3 regions of the Rummeliibacillus sp. JY-2-4R genome follow, and region 1 is predicted to be linked to each of the others. Evidence: riboswitches for the same ligand, from Rfam matches in the RefSeq annotation. Region 1 holds a riboswitch; each other region holds the start of a gene.
The links. Region 1 has a riboswitch for thiamine pyrophosphate ahead of tenA (thiaminase II). Riboswitches for the same ligand answer to the same signal wherever they lie in the genome.
Positions count from the first base shown of each region.

Region 1 (6,912 bases):
ACTAGATGAAGAACTTGAAAAAACGAATAGTATTATTAGTGGCATTACGGGATTTTCACCGACACTTTTCCGTCCTGTTGGTGGAATTTATACAGATGAAATGATTAACACGGCGCAGAAAAATGGTTTTAAAGTCGTTATATGGTCGTGGCATCTAGATACACAAGATTGGAAAAACCCAGGAGTTAACAGGATTGCGAAAAAAGTATTAGACGGGGCATCACCAGGAGATGTAGTTCTTTTTCATGATGGGGGCGGTAATCGCTCACAAACCATTAAAGCGCTAGAACAAATATTACCTAAGCTAGAGGAAGAAGGGTATAAATTTGTCACTATATCTGAGCTAATGGGAGATGAAGGGGATATAAATCACCATATTACTAAAGAAAGTAAAAATAGATAAGGGTGGGAATTTCATCCTTATCTGTTTACATATTGTACATCCTTATTATGCAAATTAGTTGAAATTATCTCGAATTACGAATATTCTTGTATAGAAATAGTTTGTATAGGAGGCAATACCATGAAAGTAGTTGCAATTGTTGGTAGTATTCGCAAAGAGTCTTATAATATGATGTTAGCTAAGTTTGTTCAAAAACATTTTGCAGACAAATTTGACTTAGAAATTTTAAGTTTAAATGAACTTCCAATGTATAACCAAGATATCGAAAATGAAGCACCTCAAGTTGTACTTGATTTTAAAGCAAAAGTAAAAGCTGCTGATTCTGTTCTTTGGGTAACACCAGAATATAATTCATCTATCCCAGGCGTCCTTGGTAATGCAATTGACTGGTTATCACGTGTAGATAAAGTGATGATTGGTAAACCATCTTGGATTATGGGTGCGTCAATGGGCATTCTTGGAACAGTAAAAGCACAAATGCATTTACGCGATATTTTATTTGCACAAGGTCTTGGCTCACCTGTTCTACAAGGAAACGAAGTATATGTTGGAGCAGCTCATACTAAATTTGACGCTGAAGGAAACTTAACAGATGAAGGTACAGTGAAATTCTTAGAATCCGTAGTTGGTAACTATATGGAATGGATGAGAATGTATCTTTAAAAGTAAATAAGTTTTATGAAGAGATGGTGTTCTACTAATGTAGAAATGCCATCTTTTTTATATGATAAACTTTAACATTCTCTAATGCTAATTATCCGAATAGTATGTAAAATAAAATGATAAAAATTTAAGGAGGATCACATTTGAAAAATTATGTGGAAATAGAAGAATTGAAATTTATGGATAAAGAGATAATTGAACTTTCAAGCCTTTTAAAGGAAGTTGTGGATGAAGGGGCATCAATCGGTTTTTTACCACCTTTAAAACTTGAAGATGCAGTTTATTATTGGAAAAATGTATTAAATTCGACTGTTAAATTATTTGTTGCACGAATGGACGGTCAAATTGTAGGGAGCATTCAATTATTCTTAGAATCAAGACAAAATGGCACCCACAGAGCAGAGATTGGAAAATTAATGACCCATCCTCAGTTCAGAAGATCAGGGATTGGGCGTCAACTTATGCAAATTGCAGAAAAACAAGCAAAATTAGAAAATAGATCACTTATCTTACTCGATACTAGAGAAGGAGATCCTTCAAATAAGTTATATCAATCTTTAGGCTTTATGGAAGCAGGGAGAATTCCTTTGTATGCAAAATCTGCTAATGGCAATTTAGATACTACGGTTTTCTACTATAAATGTATTTAAATACTAGGAGGGTCTATGGAAACTGAATGGTTAAGAACTTTTATAATGGCAGCTAAAACAGAGAATTTTGGGGAAACAGCAGAAAAACGCTTTATTACACAATCTACCCGCAGCCTAAATCTAAAATAGTTTCTCCTTTTTGGGTGCAAGTACTTCAACTAAACCGCCACCAAATTTCGAAACAAACTCGTGTTTTTGATCATATAAAACTGCATTCCATTTACTCATTTAATCAGCTCCTTTACACGAGGATAACAGAGAATTTGATTGTAGAGATATTATTGAAAAAGGGATTTTGATTCCAAAGTGGAATATTAGATTTGTATTCGAATCAGCCTAATTGCTGAAGGTACTTCTATTCATCCTTTGTTATAATGCTTAGTAGTTAATTGGTAAATTTTTAAAAATATAGATGAGAGACAAGGGGATGAAGGGATGGATAGTAATTGGCCAAATGGAATGAAAGTAGCACAAATTAGAATTGCACGCCCAACCGATCAACTTGAAAAAGTAGTGGATTTCTATTGCAAAGGAATAGGGTTGAAAAATATCGGCTCATTTGAGGGGCACAGGGGATATACAGGGGTAATGATTGGACTTCCTGGCTTTGACTATCATTTAGAATTCACTCAACATAGAGATGGTAGTCCCTGTCCAGCTCCTACAAAGGATAATCTGCTAGTCTTCTATATTCCTGACCATAAAACAATTGAACAAATCACATATAGGTTAAAAAATATGGGGTATGGTCCTGTTAAACCAGAGAACGGTTATTGGGAAGAATCCGGCGTTACAATTGAAGACCCAGATGGATGGAGAATTGTCTTGATGAACACCTCTGGTATTGGTGAAGAATAAAGTGAAAATGAAACTTCAATCATTGGGGTTCACTCCCACTGATTGTTAGTCCCGTTCTACTGTCGCTAAGATCACAAGCGTACGCTTGCAATCAATCGACAGTACGAACCCGATTGGTTCAACTAGACCTCTGCTAACGCATCGGTAAGTTTCACTGTATCTTACCAATCAGGCTTTTACGGGCAGTTTTTTCACAACCTTGCACTTCTTTGAAATTTCTAAACCTTAAGGTGGGAATCTTACTGCCCGTTACTGCGGGATAAAAGGTAAATTTATCCTTGAGTAGCTGCATGATAAATGCTACGATAAAGCCAACTTAAATATTTGCAGGGGAACGTGAATCGCGTTGAGAAGGTAAAACCTGACCCTTAGAACCTGGCAGTTAACACTGGCGTAGGGAGCAAAGTACATAAATAGTAACTTTTGTACAGTAGCTCGCTTAGTTTAGCGAGCTTTTTTGTACCCAACCAAATATTTATGCGGGGGGACACTTTTGTGTTGAGAAGGTAAAACCTGACCCTTAGAACCTGACAGTTAATACTGACGTAGGGAGCAATGACTAACTTTAAAGTCTCTATGTCGATACATAGAGACTTTTTGCATTCTACGGTAATTCACGAGGAGGACTTAGAATGACATTTTGTGAGGAAGTAAGAAAAGAGACAGATTTATACTTCGAAGGAAGCTTTGAACATCCGTTTGTCAAAGGATTGGTTGAGGGTACATTGCCAATTGAAAAATTTAAGTTTTATATGATGCAAGATGCCTTTTATTTAAAGCATTATACGAAAGTGCTTGCTATTGCGGCATCAAAGGCTAATACAAATGAAGACACGACATATTTTCTAGAAAACGCGCGTTATATCAATGAAGCTGAGCTTGAATTACATCGTACAGTATTTAAAGAGCTTGGTGTTACTGAACATGAACTTGAAATATTTGAACCAGCACCAGCCGCATACAACTATGTAAGCCATATGTACAATGCAGCTTATAATGGTGATGTTGCGGAAGCCTTTGCAGCCATGTTCCCATGTCCTTGGTTGTACCAAGAGATTGGAGAAAAGTACAAAGATCTAAAACCTGGTATCAAGCTTTATGAAGAATGGATTGCCATGTATAGCAACCCGGATTATGAAGAAAAAATCGAATTACAAAAATCCATGATGAATCGTTTTGCGGAAGAACAACCCGAAAAAGTTCAGCTATTTAAAGCACACTTCAAAAAGAGTTGCTATTATGAGTGGAAGTTTTGGGAGATGCCTTGGACATTAGAAGATTGGAAAGGTGAAGTGGCAAATTATGAGTATATCTAAAATTCGAAAGGCAAGCCCGCTTGTTCATTGTATTACGAATTATGTTGTAGCAAATTTTACAGCGAATGGCCTCCTTGCAATAGGTGCTTCTCCTGTAATGGCGGATGAAGCGTCAGAAGTAGAAGAAATGGTTTCAAACGCATCCGCATTATTACTTAATATTGGAACAATCAATTCACGTACAAAGGAAGCGATGCTGCTTGCAGGTCGTAAAGCAAATGAGAAAAGAATACCCGTTGTTCTTGATCCAGTTGGCGTAGGGGCTACAACTTACAGGCAACAAACTGTACAGGAATTACTGCAAACAGTGAAATTTAATTTAATCCGTTGTAATGCTGGTGAACTAGCAAGTATTGCAGGTGTAAAATGGCAAGCGAAAGGTGTAGATAGCGGCATTGGTGAAATCGATGTTGAAAAGGTAGCCAAACAAGTTGCGCAAAAGTTTAATTGCATGGTGATTGTAACGGGTCCTTCAGATATTTTAACGAATGGAGAGCAAACGTATAGTGTCGATGGAGGAAATTTGTTAATGACACAAGTAACAGGAACAGGCTGCTTGCTGAGTGCTGTTTGTAGTGGAGCATTAGCAGTAGAGGGTGATCCATTGACTGTTTTACGTGATGTTTTGCAAGACTATAAAACTGTTGCAGAGCTTGCCTCAACAACAAATCAACTTGGCTCTTTCCAAGTGGAAGTTCTAAATGCATTACATGATATTTCTAGAGGTGAACAACGATGAACATAGTAATGACTATAGCTGGATCAGATAGTAGTGGAGGCGCAGGAATTCAAGCGGACTTAAAAACATTTCAAGAGCTCGATGTCTTTGGTACATCTGCAATCACTGCCTTAACAGCACAAAATACATTGGGTGTGGAAGGAATCTTCCCTACATCTGCTGAATTTGTTCAACAGCAAATAGAAGTGGTAATACAAGATTTACCTGTAAAAGCTGTTAAAACAGGGATGCTTTTTTCTTCAGAAATTATTGAAGCTGTTGCAAAGAGCCTAAAGGATCAAGATATTCAGCTTGTTATAGATCCAGTCATGATTGCAAAAGGTGGTGCATCGCTTCTTCAAACGGAAGCGGTGAATGCTTTAAAATCTTCATTGTTACCTTTAGCCACAGTACTTACACCAAATATTCCAGAGGCAGAGGAAATTAGTGGAGTTACTATCAGATCAGCAGACGATATAGAACGCGCTGCTAAAGTAATTCTTGATATGGGCGTAGCTTGTGTTGTGATGAAAGGTGGACATTTAGAAGGAATCGATGCAATTGATACGGTTTACTTCCAAGATGGCACTTCATTCTCCATGACAACAAAGCGCATTGATACAAAACATACACATGGAACTGGCTGCACATTTTCGTCTGCTGTTACTGCATTTTTGGGACGAGGTTATACTATCCGTGAAGCAATTATTGAAGCAAAGAAGTTTGTGCAATTAGCTATTCAAAATCCTTTAAACATTGGTCATGGCCATGGTCCAACAAATCACTTTGCCTATCAAAATGGAAACGGAATTTGTGAGGTGATAGTTGTTGAATCGAAATGATTTATCGGTTTACTTTATAATGGGGACGCAGAATTGCGTTGATCGTCCGCTCGATGTGTTAGAAGAAGCGCTTAAAGCAGGAATCACCTTTTTCCAATTACGTGAAAAAGGTGATGGTGCATTAAAAGGGCAAGAACTTGAGCAGTTTGCATTAGCCTGCCAAATGTTATGTAAGCACTATCGTGTTCCTTTTATTGTAAATGATGATGTAGAACTTGCTTTGAAGATCAACGCTGACGGGGTACATGTGGGACAGGACGATATTGCTCTCAAAAAGATACGTACAAAATTTGAAGGCAAAATTGTAGGCGTTTCAGTTCATACAAAAGATGAATTAGAACAAGCTGTTTTAGGATTTGCAGATTATGTTGGGATTGGCCCGATTTATGAAACCAAATCTAAAACTGATGCAAAGAAACCTGCAGGCGTAACTTTTTTGCACGAGGCAAGAGTAATGTATCCAGAATTTCCGATTGTTGCAATCGGTGGAATTACAGAACAAACAGTGCCAGAAGTACGACAAGCTGGAGCTGATGGAGTAGCTGTAATTTCAGCTATCTGCCATAGTACAAATCGGAATAAAACGATACAAGCCTTTTTGAATAATTAAATTATATAAATACCAATACCACTTTCTATGAGTAAGAACTCCGAAAGTGGTATTGATCTATTGTTTTGTTTATATAAGGCAATAATTTTATGAACCATAATAGAGAAGAACTATTTTATTTACAATGAAAATTCCACCGAAAACATATGCTAGAACGACTTTATTAACGTTTATCAATAACACAACAGGCAGTAGGAAAATGATCATTTCTACTACGAAATGGGCTGCTATAGGTAACGTGAAACTTGCGTTAGGTGAACCAAACATAGCCCAAATTATTGCAACCATTAGTGGAACTGAAATGCAAAATATACTTTTTTGAATAGCTGTATTTCCCACTTGAAATCCCCAATAACCATATATCAAAAGACCAAATAGTTCGATAAATAGGCGTAATCCAATATTCATCATCTCAAACATTTTTGGACCTCTTTCTATTTAATCTTCAGCCTTCATTTGCAATAGAATGTATTCCTTTTATAAAAGTATCAATCAATATTGTAAAGCTTTGGTCAATATCTAAGGGTATTTCAAACCCACCTGATTGTTCAATTGACGTAAATCCATGAAGAATACTGCGTAATCCTCTTACAGTATGAATTTCCATTTCCTCTTGTAAGTTATAAAATGCTAAAACTTTCGTTACAAGCTCTACGATTAGTTGTTGTTGATGTTGCAATTCTTTATCTTCTTTATCTGGAAATCGCGTTGTTGCTTCGTAAAGACCTGGATGGTTTCTAACGAATTGAACATGGGCATGACTGATTGATCGAATGGCTTCATCGCCTGATTTTCCTATCGCTGCATGGGTCATGTATTCATAAAGTTTTTTTAGACCACAAATAGCTAATG
Region 1 covers NZ_CM132623.1:3,838,855-3,845,766, reverse strand. Annotated here, with positions in the region: gene ACWV26_RS18880 (polysaccharide deacetylase family protein) at 1-403, shown strand, start outside; gene ACWV26_RS18875 (NADPH-dependent FMN reductase) at 524-1,066, shown strand; gene ACWV26_RS18870 (GNAT family N-acetyltransferase) at 1,210-1,716, shown strand; gene ACWV26_RS18865 (VOC family protein) at 2,152-2,574, shown strand; TPP riboswitch at 2,893-2,991, shown strand; TPP riboswitch at 3,046-3,143, shown strand; gene tenA (thiaminase II) at 3,207-3,890, shown strand; gene thiM (hydroxyethylthiazole kinase) at 3,877-4,629, shown strand; gene thiD (bifunctional hydroxymethylpyrimidine kinase/phosphomethylpyrimidine kinase) at 4,626-5,450, shown strand; gene thiE (thiamine phosphate synthase) at 5,437-6,060, shown strand; gene ACWV26_RS18840 (YrdB family protein) at 6,148-6,480, opposite strand; gene ACWV26_RS18835 (TetR/AcrR family transcriptional regulator) at 6,506-6,912, opposite strand, start outside.

Region 2 (6,912 bases), 640 kb from region 1:
TTGCTCGGATAAAGGCAACACGTTGTTTCATGCCACCTGAAAGCTCGTTTGGATAAGCATTTTCAAATTCCTGCAGGCCAACTTTTGCTAGCCAATCTCTTGCTTCTTCTTTATTTGCCTTTCCTGAAAGTTCTTGTACAAGCACTACATTTTCAAGCACCGTTCTCCATGGGAAAAGGGATGATTGTTGTGGCATGTAGCCGATTAGCCCACGCTTGCCGTGAATTTTTCGATTATTTAAGGTAATCGTTCCTTCATCAGGCTCTATAATGCCGCCAATCAGGTTGAAAATCGTACTTTTCCCGCTTCCTGAAGGGCCAAGCAGCGCAACGAATTCTCCCTCTTTTACATGGAGTTCGATGTCCTGCAAGACTTCTGTATCAGCAAAGCGCTTCTTTACATGTTCCATATTTAATAACATTTTATTCCCTGCCTTTTATGAACATCTTTTCCATTAGGCGAATGAGGCCAAATAAAAGTACGCTTAAAAGCATGATTGTGAAGATAGCGACAAATACGCGATCTGTACGAAATGATGCTTGCGATAACGTCATATACACGCCAATTCCTTGTTTTGCCCCTAGCCATTCTGCAATGACCGCTCCCATCACACTGTAGGTCGCTGAAATTTTCAACCCTGAGAATAATGATGGTAATGCATTAGGCAATTCCAGTTTCCAAAACAGTTGCGTCTTGGATGCACCCGCCATTTGCATATAATATTTAAGCTCAGGTGCCGTGTTTTTAAAGCCATCAAGTGCTGCAACAACAATTGGGAAGAAACAAACAAGTCCTATGACAATAAGTTTTGGCATCATACCAAAACCAAACCAAATAATGAGCAATGGTGCGAGTACAATAATTGGAATGTTTTGCGATAGTATGAGCAATGGGTACGTCATCTTTTGGACTATCGGTAAAATATGTAGAATTACAGCAATTGCGAATCCAACTACACTCCCAATGACAAGGCCAAGTATGGATAGTTTTGTCGTTGCGAGAATATCTACTGAAAAAGTTGGAATCACGTTGAAGCCTTCTGCAAAAATTTTAGATGGTGCCGGCAATAACCATGCGGGTGTGTCTGTTATTCTTACGATGATTTCCCATAAAGCTAAAAGAAAGAGGAGCAGAAAAATTGCCCCTCCATTGTTCCGTAGCCATTTCATTAGCGATATTTCTCCGTAAGTGTATCCATTGTTATGCCAGATGGTTGGTACAGGATTTTTACTTGTGTAATAACGTTGACACATCCCAATTCAATCATTTTTTCATTCATCTTCGTGATGATGCTCATTATTTCGGTCATTTCACCTTCCATTGTTGTTTCTAGAGGGTGTACTTCGTATTTTACGCCGGATTCATCGATGATTTTGATTGCTGCATCAACAAAAGGAATGACGTCTTCGTACTTTTTAGTTTTTGGTATGATTTGAACACTAATTAAAGAATTGGCCATTTTAAATTCCTCCATTATTTTGGTAAAAATTCATTGGTGAATGCTTTTTTGGCATCGAATTTACCTTCTAATAAACCTCTGTCACTCATCCAATTTGCGTAGTTTTCCCATACTTCAAGTTTTTGCTCGCCCCATTGTTTTGCATCGTCTTGATATTTGTCAGCAAGCCATTCTTGACTTTTCTTCACAAGTTTCGGATTTAAATCTGGTGCTGCTTTCACTAAGATATCAGCTGCTTTGTCTGGATTTTTAATCGCATATTCGTATCCTTGTGAAGCTGCTTTGACAAATGCTTTTACTGTATCTGGGGCGTTTTGAATCATTTTTTCATTTGTTGCTAAAACCGGTGTGTAGTAATCCAATTTTTTACTATAGTCTGTTAAATAAATCATGTTTAATTTTTCGCCACGAAGTTCTGCTTCAATGCCTGTCCATCCATAATAAATCCAAGCAAAGTCTACATCTTTTTTAACCATTGTGAAGAAATCTGCGTCGCCAGCATTGATAATATCAACTTTTTTGACATCTGCATTTTCCTTTTTCATCAATGAATCGATGACGGCTTTTTCAACAGGTGAACCCCATCCGCCATATGTTTTACCTTCAAAGTCTTTAGGTGATTTAATATTTTTGGCAACAGGTGAAGCGAAGCCAGAGGTATTGTGTTGGATTACGGCCGCAATTGATACGAGCGGAACCCCTTGTACGCGAGCTTGTGTAATGCCTTCTTGGTAACTAACACCAAAATCAGCCTTACCTGTTGCGATTAATTGATCTGCTCCTGTATCACCAGGTTGAATTATATCAACGTCTAATCCTTGTTTTTTAAAGTATCCTTCTTCTTTTGCCACATATAAACCCGTGTGGTTAGTATTTGGTGTCCAGTCTAAAACGACTGTTACTTTCTTTAGTTCTTTCTTAGAATCAGTTGCTTTTTCTTTTGTACTATTAGAACTCTTCGATGAACAGCCTGCCAGTACAAGTATGGCAACTAATAGAAATGCATATAACTTTTTCATCATTCTTGCCCCCATTATTTTTTGACACGTTCTATGAATTGTCATAGAACCGTTTTCCCGAGTCATATAAAGAAAAAAGAAAACGCCCGGAACCATTCCGGACGTTAACATTCATTCTAAAAGTCGTTGTTTTACATTTACTTTGATTTTTAGGTGATGTTCCCTCCGCTGGTGTTAGCCAGATCAGGTTCTAAGGGTCAGTACCTATTGGATACATTCTCAGCTGGCATTACCAGCTCCCCCACATTCTTCATTCACTTGAACTCTTAAATCTATTATACCAAACAGTCGAAAAATGGGAAGAAAATTGATAGGGCTTTTTTCATGAGGACCCCATTTGCGTTTGCTTACTTATGATTTCATTCTTCAATTCCATCATTTTTTCTTTTGATGGATATGGATCTGAAAACGTTAAGGCATTTTCTATCGAAATGAGTGCTTCATCGAACTCTTTTGCCTTAAACTGCGCGTCCGCTAAATAGTACCAGTAGTAAGGAAAGTTGTCTGTCTGTAATAATTGCTTGTAATTCGTCGCAATTCGCTTGAAATAACTTGGATAAAAATCATTCGCTTTCATAAGTCCTCTCACATTATGATAACGATACACATTAATATTAAAGGCTTCCCCTATATCATGAATCCAAACAGCCAATTCATATTGACCGTCCTTCCCGTATCTACCATAAATATCTTCCGCATATAACTTACTATATTCCACACTATCTGTTAGTAGATTCTTAAATCCATGGGTATACCATTGCAGTAAAAACAACTGTGATCGCATTTCTCCTACTTGCCAGCCAACAACCAATGTATTGACTCCGCGGTTCGTAAGTGGAACAACCATTAGATCTGTTATCGCGTATCCCTTCCCTTTAATCTCTACAATTGGATACCATTGATTGTAGTATTTCTTAAATAGTAGAAGGAAATTTTCTCCTCGATATTGATAAGCAACTATTAATTCCTTTACTCGATCTCCATCTATATCTGCCAATAAAATCGCCGGTCTATTGGCATTTCGCAATTCCAGAACTGTTGCTGACGGTGGCAAGGTGTCTCTCAACCAATCTTCGCTTTCGCTCATTCTCATCCACCCCTTTTATCTAATGTATGCGCAAAAGGAGAAGATGCTTGGGAGTGGGTGATTTCACTTGCGATTAGAGCTGGTTTCTTGCCTATTTTGGTCGGGCTATTCGTTCATTGGATCAGCCATATTCTCTTAGTACTGCTATTCTCTATTTGGTGGGCATCCTATTTACTCATTTTCATTGCCAATTCGCTCTTTTCACCATCCAATTCGCTCTTTTGGCGTTTCTATTCGCCCTTTCCTAGTTCCCATTCGCTCATTTGACCCGTCTATTCGCTATTTTCTAAATTACAGTTACGTTCTAAACACTTTAAGTCACCACTAACGAACGATCTCCGCTGAACACTTAATTAAACCACTGATTACTCATTTTCATTGCCAATTCGCTCTTTTCACCATCCAATTCGCTCTTTTGGCGTTTCTATTCGCCCTTTCCGCCGGCCAATTCGCTCATTCGACCCGTCTATTCGCTATTTTCTCAATTACAGTCACGTTCCAAACACTTTAAGTCACCACTAACGAACGATCTCTTGCTGAATACTTAATTAACCCCCTGATTGCTCGCTTGGCGGTGGCAGTAATTATCTATGTTGACTTCTCTTTTGTGCCGCGGATGATAGGTTTGAGTAGAGACGTTGAATTATTTCATTTTTCAATTCCAACATTTTTTCTTTAGATGGATAGGGGTCTGGAAATGTTAAGGCCCTATTGATGGATTGAAGTGCTTGGTCTAGTTCACCGGCCTTCATTTGAGCATCTGCTAAGTAGTACCAGTAAAACGAGTAATCATCTTTTTGTAATTGCTTTTTATAAAAAGCTGCTACTTTTTTGAAATAATATGGATAAGCATCTTTTGCAACCGACCACACTAAACCGTTAAGTCGGTAAACCTGTACTTTGTAGGCCTCCCCTGTATCGTGTACCCAGACTGCCATTTCAAACTGGCCATCGCGACCATATTTTCCTGGCATGTCTTCCACTTCTAACTTACTGTACACAATATTATTTGTCGGCAGATGGACAAATTGATGATTCATCCATTGCAATAAATCCAGTTTCGACCAAATGCTCCCAATTCGCCAACCGACTATCAACGTGTTAACGCCGGGCCTTGTAAGAGGGACCGCCTGTAAATCAGTTATGCCATATCCTGCTCCTTTACTATTTAAAATCGGTATCCAATTTCCGTGCGACCATTTCAATATCATTAGGTAATTTTCATTTTGATAGTGATAAGCAATGATTAGCTCATTGATCCAATCTCCGTCTAAATCTGCTAATAAAATTGCAGGTCCTTTATTTGGTAGTACTAATAGCTTTGCGTTTATAGGCAAATACTGCATAACTGAATACACGTTTTCGCTCATCATTCACCAACCTTTTCGTTAAGGTTCCCTTTGGTCGTGGCAAATAGGCCTCTCTTTCGTGCTTTGGCTTTAAAGTCTTTATCCTTCGTTCCAACTAACTAATCCACGGTTTCATTGGTTTATCCACGCTGATAATAATTTAAGTCCTCTCTAGAACGATTCAAGCAAATATGCTCTCTTTTAAATTCAAAATTTTAGATTAAATTTTCATAAATAAGGGTACATTTCAAAGTATTGAGCATATTATTTTTATTGTGTGCTAATTCTTTGTCACTTTTAATATATGGGGATGTATTTTTTAGGGGAATGTTTTCTGAATGGAAATTTAGAAATCAAAAAGCACCTAGTCAGTTTAACGAATGAGTAGGTGCTTTCTATGGGAATTGCTTATTCAACTCTTTTTGTCCTCCGTAGTTTTTAAGTCTTTAGCTAGTTGATGGAATAGTTCTTTGTCGCCTGTAGCTAAGGCATGATCGATTAGGCGCAAGCGGTTGCAATCTTCCAGTTCTTCAATTAGAACGTCGATTTCTGATGGCGCGTTTAAGAGTTGCACACCTCTTTTCAGTTCAAGTTCATCTAGTATGAGTTCAAGATGGTCATTAATATTCGAAACAAGTAATAATTGATATAAAGGTAAACGTATAAACCTGCTTCCTTTTTGGAATACGAAGACTTCTGATAGGTTTTCAATTTTCAACGAAGTTAAGTTAATCACAATTTCTTTTCCTTCTACAGGGATGAAATGGAATAGCTCTTCATCCTTTACAATGGAGAAGTATTGGTACGCAAACACCATTTTCAAACGCGCTCCATCTCGTTTCGTGTAGAATGGTTCCATTCTTTTCACTTCTAACATGCAAAGCCCCTCCTTTGAAGGAATATTCTGATTATTAATATAATATCACGGAATACCTTTAAGTGACACAAAAATATTTCTCGTAAATACTGAACACTCCCTATCTTTAACCAATATATAATTGGACTTCTAACGAAATAATTCCTTTTGCATTTACGGATAGCCTTAAAAAGCTTTATAATGAAAGGAAAGTTTTTTTGCAGGAGCGAATGCTATGAATACGAATATTTCTGATATTGCCAAAAGTTACGAGGATTTTATTCGTAATCAAATGGCCCAAATTGGCTTAGATCTTGATGCTTCAAACGCTGAAGATGAAGAATTAATTCGACGCGCTGCATTTTTGGCCCGTCACAACTATGTGAAAGTTACATCTTTTAGTGAAGAACGTAATGTGATTTCGTTTGTTGTGCAAGATGCAACACCTACGAATGTTACATTTCATATAAATACTGATAGTTTAACTTGCGATTGTCCGAAAAATAAATGGTGTCGTCATAAGTTGGCGGCCCTATTCGTGTTATATCAATATATTGATTCCTTATCTTCCTTTCTTGATAATTTTCGTTCAAAAAAGACTTCACAATTAAAATTTTTGAAGGAAGAACGATCCCCTGAAGCTTGGTTACGACTTGTGCAAAATATCTATAAAGCAAATTTATATAATCAATCTTCTTTCAATCCATATTTAATTGAGAGTATTTTTGCAGATATGGAACGTCAAATTAATCAGCAAACACCACTTGAACGTGAGTGGCAAAGTTTGTATAAGTTATTTACACATATAGCGCTACTATCACATACTTGGAAGCATTTAGAACCAACTTCTGAATCATATAAAACGTATTACACCCAGTTTATAGAGCATGAATCCGAGAAAGTGAAGGAGCACATTCGAGTAACCTCTTCAAAATCTCGTCTTTTTGCGACGGATCCTTTTTATGATACTTTGCAAAAAATCGTCAACTATTTCCTTTTACACCAAACTGGTTATTTTGAACATAGGCTATATATATATACCTTATTCTGGGAATCCATGTTTAATGAGAAATCTCGACGAGAAACTGAACTAACTTCGATTAATAATGACCGTCATATTGCTGAAGACGTTAATCTTACCG
Region 2 covers NZ_CM132623.1:436,537-443,448, reverse strand. Annotated here, with positions in the region: gene ACWV26_RS02195 (ABC transporter ATP-binding protein) at 1-421, opposite strand, end outside; gene ACWV26_RS02190 (ABC transporter permease) at 423-1,169, opposite strand; gene ACWV26_RS02185 (thiamine-binding protein) at 1,169-1,459, opposite strand; gene ACWV26_RS02180 (ABC transporter substrate-binding protein) at 1,474-2,478, opposite strand; TPP riboswitch at 2,622-2,731, opposite strand; gene ACWV26_RS02175 (hypothetical protein) at 2,801-3,565, opposite strand; gene ACWV26_RS02170 (hypothetical protein) at 4,150-4,938, opposite strand; gene ACWV26_RS02165 (IDEAL domain-containing protein) at 5,327-5,791, opposite strand; gene ACWV26_RS02160 (hypothetical protein) at 6,006-6,912, shown strand, end outside.
Region 2: another riboswitch for thiamine pyrophosphate. It lies ahead of ACWV26_RS02180 (ABC transporter substrate-binding protein); the one in region 1 lies ahead of tenA (thiaminase II).

Region 3 (6,912 bases), 680 kb from region 1:
TTCAAAGGGTCATAGTTCTTTTGGTGATACATTTCATGATAGATTACAGCGTCTAGTTCGTCTTGATTTAATAGATTCATCAATCCTGTTGAGATAATCACTTTCGGTGAAATGAATCCCATCGTAATTGCGAGCGGCACTGGATATGAAATGACCATGATGTTTTTGGTACTGTAATGCTCGTTTAGTTTAAGCGATTGCGAAGTATCTTGATATTGCTGGAATTTCCTTTTCATTTTCATCGCGTGAAACAGTTGCGACGTGAATTTCCAAAATGTAAAGAGTAGCGTATAGACAACGAGTGCATCGAGTGCATATTCAAGCGATGACATGCCTATTGCTTTTAGCGTGCTGTGGCATACTTCAACAAGGTTGAATTTCATCTGCCAACCAGCAAAATAAGCTGCTACGTATAAAGCCATTTGAACAAAAATAGTTCCCGAAATTAAAAGCGACACGAATAACATAAAAGTAGATTGTCGTTTTTCCATAGGCTAGCGATCCTTTTTCAATTCTTTAATCTTCATCTCAAGTTTCGCAACAAGCTCATCATCCACATCTTCCAATGCATCAAGCATATGACTTACCACGACATTGCCGAACTCGTCCATGAGCTCGTTAGTCATTTCCTTGGACTGCGTATCCAAAAACTCGCATCTCGTCTGAACAGGCTTGTACATCGAGGATCTTCCTTCTGTTCTTTTTTGAAGAATCCCCTTCTCCACTAGTCGATTCATGACTGTCATCACCGTGTTGAAGTTCGTTGCCTTTTCTTTCTCAAGCGCGTGTTGGACATCCTTGATGGTCATCTCACAGTTGCTCCACAAAACGTCCATAATCTTCGCTTCCAGTGGACCAAAAAATCGATTCAATCCACTTTCATGCATTTTGAACTTACGAATATTCATGATTTGGACACCTCACTTCGTTACATTACCCATTGTAGTGTTAGATGGAGGGAGAGTCAATAGAATGGTAGTTTGAAATTGAGGAGATTTTTTGAGGTGGGGTTTTATTCATGTTTGAGAGCTGAGATTTCACGGTTTCTGGGCGATTATTTACATGAGATAAGCTAGTATACACGATATTAAGTGTCTGAAATCCTCACAGCTAATAGTTAAAAATAGAAAGTTAAACAACCTTGCCTCAACTAAGTAATTAGGGCAAGGTTGTTTGTGGCATTTCTTTGCTTTATTTCATATGAAAATTATTGATATATCTTACCACCAGATTGCTTAAATTGTTCAGCTTTTTCCTTCATACCTAATTCAATAGCTTCCTTCGTATCTAGTTCTTTTTCCTTTGCAAAATTACGAATATCTTGAGAGATTCTCATACTGCAAAATTTAGGTCCACACATAGAACAGAAATGTGCTGTTTTTGCACCTTCAGCAGGTAATGTTTCATCATGATATTCGATTGCACGTTCAGGGTCTAAAGATAAATTAAACTGATCTCTCCAACGGAATTCAAAACGAGCTTTTGATAAGGCATCATCTCTTTTTTGTGCTCCTGGATGTCCTTTTGCCAAATCAGCAGCATGTGCAGCAATTTTATATGTGACAACCCCTACACGAACATCATCTCTATTCGGTAAACCTAAATGTTCTTTTGGCGTTACATAACAAAGCATCGCTGTTCCATACCAACCAATCATTGCAGCTCCAATCGCAGATGTAATGTGATCATAACCAGGAGCGATATCCGTCGTAAGAGGTCCAAGTGTGTAGAATGGTGCTTCCTGACACACTTCCAATTGTTTATCCATATTTTCTTTAATAAGGTGCATCGGCACGTGCCCGGGCCCTTCAATCATCACCTGTACATCATGCTTCCAAGCAATTTTTGTTAGCTCTCCAAGAGTCTCTAATTCTGCAAACTGTGCTTCATCATTCGCATCTGCAATAGACCCAGGACGTAAACCATCCCCTAAAGAGAATGCAACATCATAGGATTTCATGATTTCACAGATTTCTTCAAAGTGTGTGTATAAAAAACTTTCTTTGTGATGGTATAGACACCATTGTGCCATGATAGACCCACCGCGAGATACAATACCTGTTACACGTTTAGCTGTTAGCGGGACATATCGCAAAAGAACACCAGCATGAATGGTGAAGTAATCAACACCTTGCTCTGCTTGTTCAATTAAGGTATCACGGTAAACCTCCCAGGTAAGATCTTCAGCAACACCATTTACTTTTTCGAGTGCCTGATAAATTGGGACAGTGCCAACAGGAACCGATGAATTACGGATAATCCACTCCCGTGTAGTGTGGATGTTTTTGCCGGTTGATAAATCCATAATATTATCAGCCCCCCAGCGTGTTGCCCAGGTCATTTTTTCAACCTCTTCTTCGATAGAAGATGAAACAGCAGAATTGCCAATATTCGCATTAATTTTCACATGAAAGTTTCGACCTATTATCATTGGTTCCGATTCTGGGTGGTTGATATTAGAAGGAATAATTGCTCGACCTTTTGCAACTTCATCCCTTACGAATTCAGGTTTCATATTTTCCCTAATTGCGATAAATTCCATTTCAGGCGTGATAATTCCTTTTCTTGCATAATGAAGTTGTGTAACATTTTTCCCTTTTTTAGCACGTAACGGTTTCCGCTTTAATCCTGGAAATACGTTATGAGTCGTGCGAGGATCGTTTTCATCTTTATAACCATTATCTTCTGGCTTGATTACACGACCATCATATTCCTCAACATCTCCTCGTTCTTGAATCCATGAACTTCGAATGGCAGGAAGACCTTTAGTAATGTCGACAGAATAATCAGGGTCTGTATAAGGTCCGCTAGTATCATACACACGTACTGGAGAATTTTCCTCTTCTCCAAACGCTCCGGTTGTCGGGCTTAACTCAATTTCACGCATTGGAACTTTAATGTCAGGTCTAGAGCCTGTTACATATACTTTTTTGCTCCCTGGAAAATTAGACATGATGGAAATACTTTGTTTGCTAGATGAAGAAGTTGACATTGACATAGTTAATCTCTCCTTTTTCGAATAGAAGGACGAGATATAGAACAAAACAAGTGGAGAGCTTATACAAGCTTATGAAGTATATAAAAAAGCCGGTGTCCAATAAATGGCTGGACCCGGCTAATATGTATACAGAAGTAGTATAACTAAAATGATGCTTCTAACTTCCCCACGCTGGTATGAACCAGATCAGGTCCCAAGAGTCAAGAAACTTCAACGTGTTTCTTTCTCAGCCCAACTTATTGGACTCCCCTAGTTATTTCTATTCAATTTTGGTTTTATTATACATTATACTTTATTGAATTAAAAGATAAATTTGAAAATAAGCGAAGTGGATGAGGCTGGGGAAAGATAAACATTAGAGTAACTTCTTCAAATTTTGTCGCCTTTCTTAAGATAAAGAAAGCGTCATTTTATTGTAAAGAAGAAGGAGAATCCAACTAAAGTTAATCAAACGTAAAACCTCCACTCAGAAGGTGGAGGTTTATTGTGGGAATTACGGATAAATTATTGTTCACTTAAGCTTGTTACAGATACGCTTTTTTTATTATTTGGATCATCTAGGAAATGGATTGTAGCTGTTCCATTATGTCGATCCACATGCTCAATGTAAATACCCTCTCCATTAAAGGTTACATTCGCCATAATTGGCGAAGAAGAAATTTCTTGTGCTCGTTGTGCGTCCATTGTAGCCACCTCCTTTTGACTTTAATAGTTATACTATTTGTTTCAAATAACTTAGATATACATGTTGTAATTGTCTACTTCCATGTGTAAGCTGATTTTCTCCATAACTATTAAACAATAGATTTTAATAAGAAAAAGATGCTTTAGTAAATAAATTAATGGCTGCTTTGAAAGGGTTGATCATTCGCCCACTATTACCTTTAGAACCTTTAATATCCGTTGCAGTCTATTCGGACCGAGATAATTAACTTCATAGAAATCTTTTAGTCAATTGAAGCGTGTTTTTGATAGTGCTCCATTACTTATTAGCATTGTAGATGGATTATTACCGATACTTAAAGTGATTATAATCAGAGCACCGATAAGAAATATAAGTAACTATACCAACGAGTAGCAAATTGAATAAAGTAAATGGATATCCCTTAAGTTAAAAAACGTTCTTTAGCTGTTTTTATTCCCATTTTTTGACGGTATTTGGCAACCGTACGGCGAGCTATCTCTATATTTTCCTGTCTAAGGATATTTGAAAGAGTTTGATCAGAGTAAGGATGAGTTCTATCCTCCATCGCAATAAGTTCTTTAATACGATTCTTTATCAATTGAATACTTTGGTCGAATCCTGTAGAATTTTTTAAACCTCTCATAAATAAATCTTTCATTTGGAATAAACCATGAGGAGTATCAATATATTTACCACGTATCGTTCGATAAACAGTAGATTCATGAAGTCCTACAACTTTTGAAATATCGGCCAACTTCAACGAACCCAGTGCTTTGATACCGTGTTCTAAAAATGTAGGCTGTGCTTCTAAAATTGCTAAACTTACTCGATATAGAGTAGCCGAACGCTTGTCTATACCGGTCTTTAACAAGAGTGCCTCGTTTCTCTTCATTTTGGATTCATCATCTAAATAATTCTCTTCCATCATTTCATCAATAATTAAACCGGAAGTAATAGAATCATTGACGGTTAATATAACTTCTCCATTGTAAAAACGAGCAGTTAAATCCGGCACAATATAATGACTTTCTTCATTAGAAAAATTATCTACTGGATATGGGTTTAACGATTTAATAAAGTCAATTGCATCACGAATTTCATCTGTACTACAATTATAAATTGTACAAAGTGCTTTCAAGTCTCCTGCTGCTACTTGCTCTAAATGGTGAATAACAATTGACTCGGTGTAAGGTGGAATACAGGAATAAGAGCGTAATTGTAATTGCAGACATTCAGATACGGACCGTGCACCGATGCCAGCCGGTTCAAAGCTTTGTAGTACCTTTAACACACTCGTAGCCTCATCAGATGTCAATTCAAATCTCGCCTGCATTTCCTCTAAAGAACATTTTAAGTAGCCACGATCAGTCAAGTTTTGTATTAAATAAAGCAAGCCTTGACGTTTCTTCCCTTTACATTCTTTTTCTAATAAAAGTTGGTCGCGTAAATACTCCTCCATGCCACCGCTAGAGGTAGCAATTGTATAAAAAGTATCTTTTGATGAACTTCCCCAAAATTTACGAGTGATAGTTTTATCTTCTTTCATTAAACGATATAATAATTTATTTTCATGTGATAGAAATGGATTTTCCTCTAGCATCTCCTCTACCAATTGTAGAACTTCCTGAGAGTTCATACCTAAAATAGCCAGTGATTGCTTTATTGTTGGTGTTAACGATAATTTTTGTGTTAATGCTAAATTCTGAGTTAAATGATAATTCATACGCACTTATCTCCTCTCGAACAGCATAATAAAGAACCTGCTTCACCATTTATGTAATATTACGAGTCGATTGATTTCCTACTATGCCTCTTACAAAGTTACACTATTAAAGATTTATCTCTAATTGATGTAATGCTATTTTTCTATATAAAGTACTTCGAGAAATACCTAATAACTTTGCAGCTTGGGTTAACGTACTAGATGCATTCAAAGCTTTTTGAATCGTTTCACGCTCTATTCTTTCTAGGTTAAATTTAGGATTTTGAACAGAGAATTCATATGATTTACACTCAGGTGGTAAATGATGCGAATCTATAACCGATTCTGAGCGATCCTTTGCTAATAAATAGGAACGTTCAATAACATTTCTAAGTTCACGTATATTTCCTGGCCAAGAATAAGCCGTTAAATGCGATAAAGCTTCTGCAGTAATATCATTCGGTTGGCTACTGTAGTAATGACTAAGCCCAGAGATGAACTCCCTAATTAATAAAGCTATATCCTCTTTCCTGTTTCGTAGTGCCGGCATCTGTATTGAAATTACATTTAACCGATAAAATAAATCGGCTCTAAATGTTCCTTGATACGCTATCTCTTCCTTCAAATTTTTATTTGTAGCTGCAATAATACGAACGTCTATTTTTCGTTCCTTGCTGTCCCCTAAGGATGTAACAGTCCTGTTTTCAAGGACACGTAACAACGAAACTTGCAAATCTAATGGCATATCCCCAACTTCATCTAAAAACAGTGTTCCCCCATTTGCTGCCTCAAACTTTCCTATCTTTCCTTTTTTAGATGCTCCTGTAAAAGCACCGTCCACATATCCAAATAATTCACTTGCAATTAATTCTCTTGGTATGGAAGCTGCATTAATTGTAATTAGTGGTCCTTTATTTCTTTTGCTTTTTTTATGAATTTCATTAGCAAGGATGTCTTTTCCTGTACCTGTTTCACCTAAAATTAGTACATTAGCATCTGAATTTGCTGCAGCTTCAGCTAGATATAACTGTTCTTTATAACTTGAGTTTAAAGTTGAAATTTCACCGAATTCCATTACACTTTCTACCTTTGGAATATTCAACTCATTTGTAATGGTAACTTTTCTAAAATTATTACTGTTATCCATACTCTCTATTTTAAATTCACAATTGATATAGGTCCGTCTTATTGTTTCAAATGATACAATCTGCTCTTTTTCATACGGGAATAGCGATTTCGCAACACCGTTCATATATATCACTTCATCACAATGATTAATCAAAAAAATGGGGTGTTTTGGGGATGAATTTAGATTGGAAAAAATATCAGTCCATTCTAACAAATTATAACCGGAATCTGCGTTACTATATTTCACGGATATTAATTCCTTAGAATCCCAAACAACTGCAAATTGACCATCTTTCTGAGCTTTTCCTATTTTTATTGAACGTGCAAAGTGATTGCTTCCTTTCTCTATATATAACAAACCAGACGGTGAAAAAAATTTACTTTCATAAAATTTAAAGT
Region 3 covers NZ_CM132623.1:472,710-479,621, reverse strand. Annotated here, with positions in the region: gene ACWV26_RS02320 (M56 family metallopeptidase) at 1-491, opposite strand, end outside; gene ACWV26_RS02315 (BlaI/MecI/CopY family transcriptional regulator) at 495-908, opposite strand; gene thiC (phosphomethylpyrimidine synthase ThiC) at 1,208-2,992, opposite strand; TPP riboswitch at 3,145-3,259, opposite strand; gene ACWV26_RS02305 (small acid-soluble spore protein H) at 3,503-3,682, opposite strand; gene rpoN (RNA polymerase factor sigma-54) at 4,105-5,406, opposite strand; gene ACWV26_RS02295 (transporter substrate-binding protein) at 5,513-6,912, opposite strand, start outside.
Region 3: another riboswitch for thiamine pyrophosphate. It lies ahead of thiC (phosphomethylpyrimidine synthase ThiC); the one in region 1 lies ahead of tenA (thiaminase II).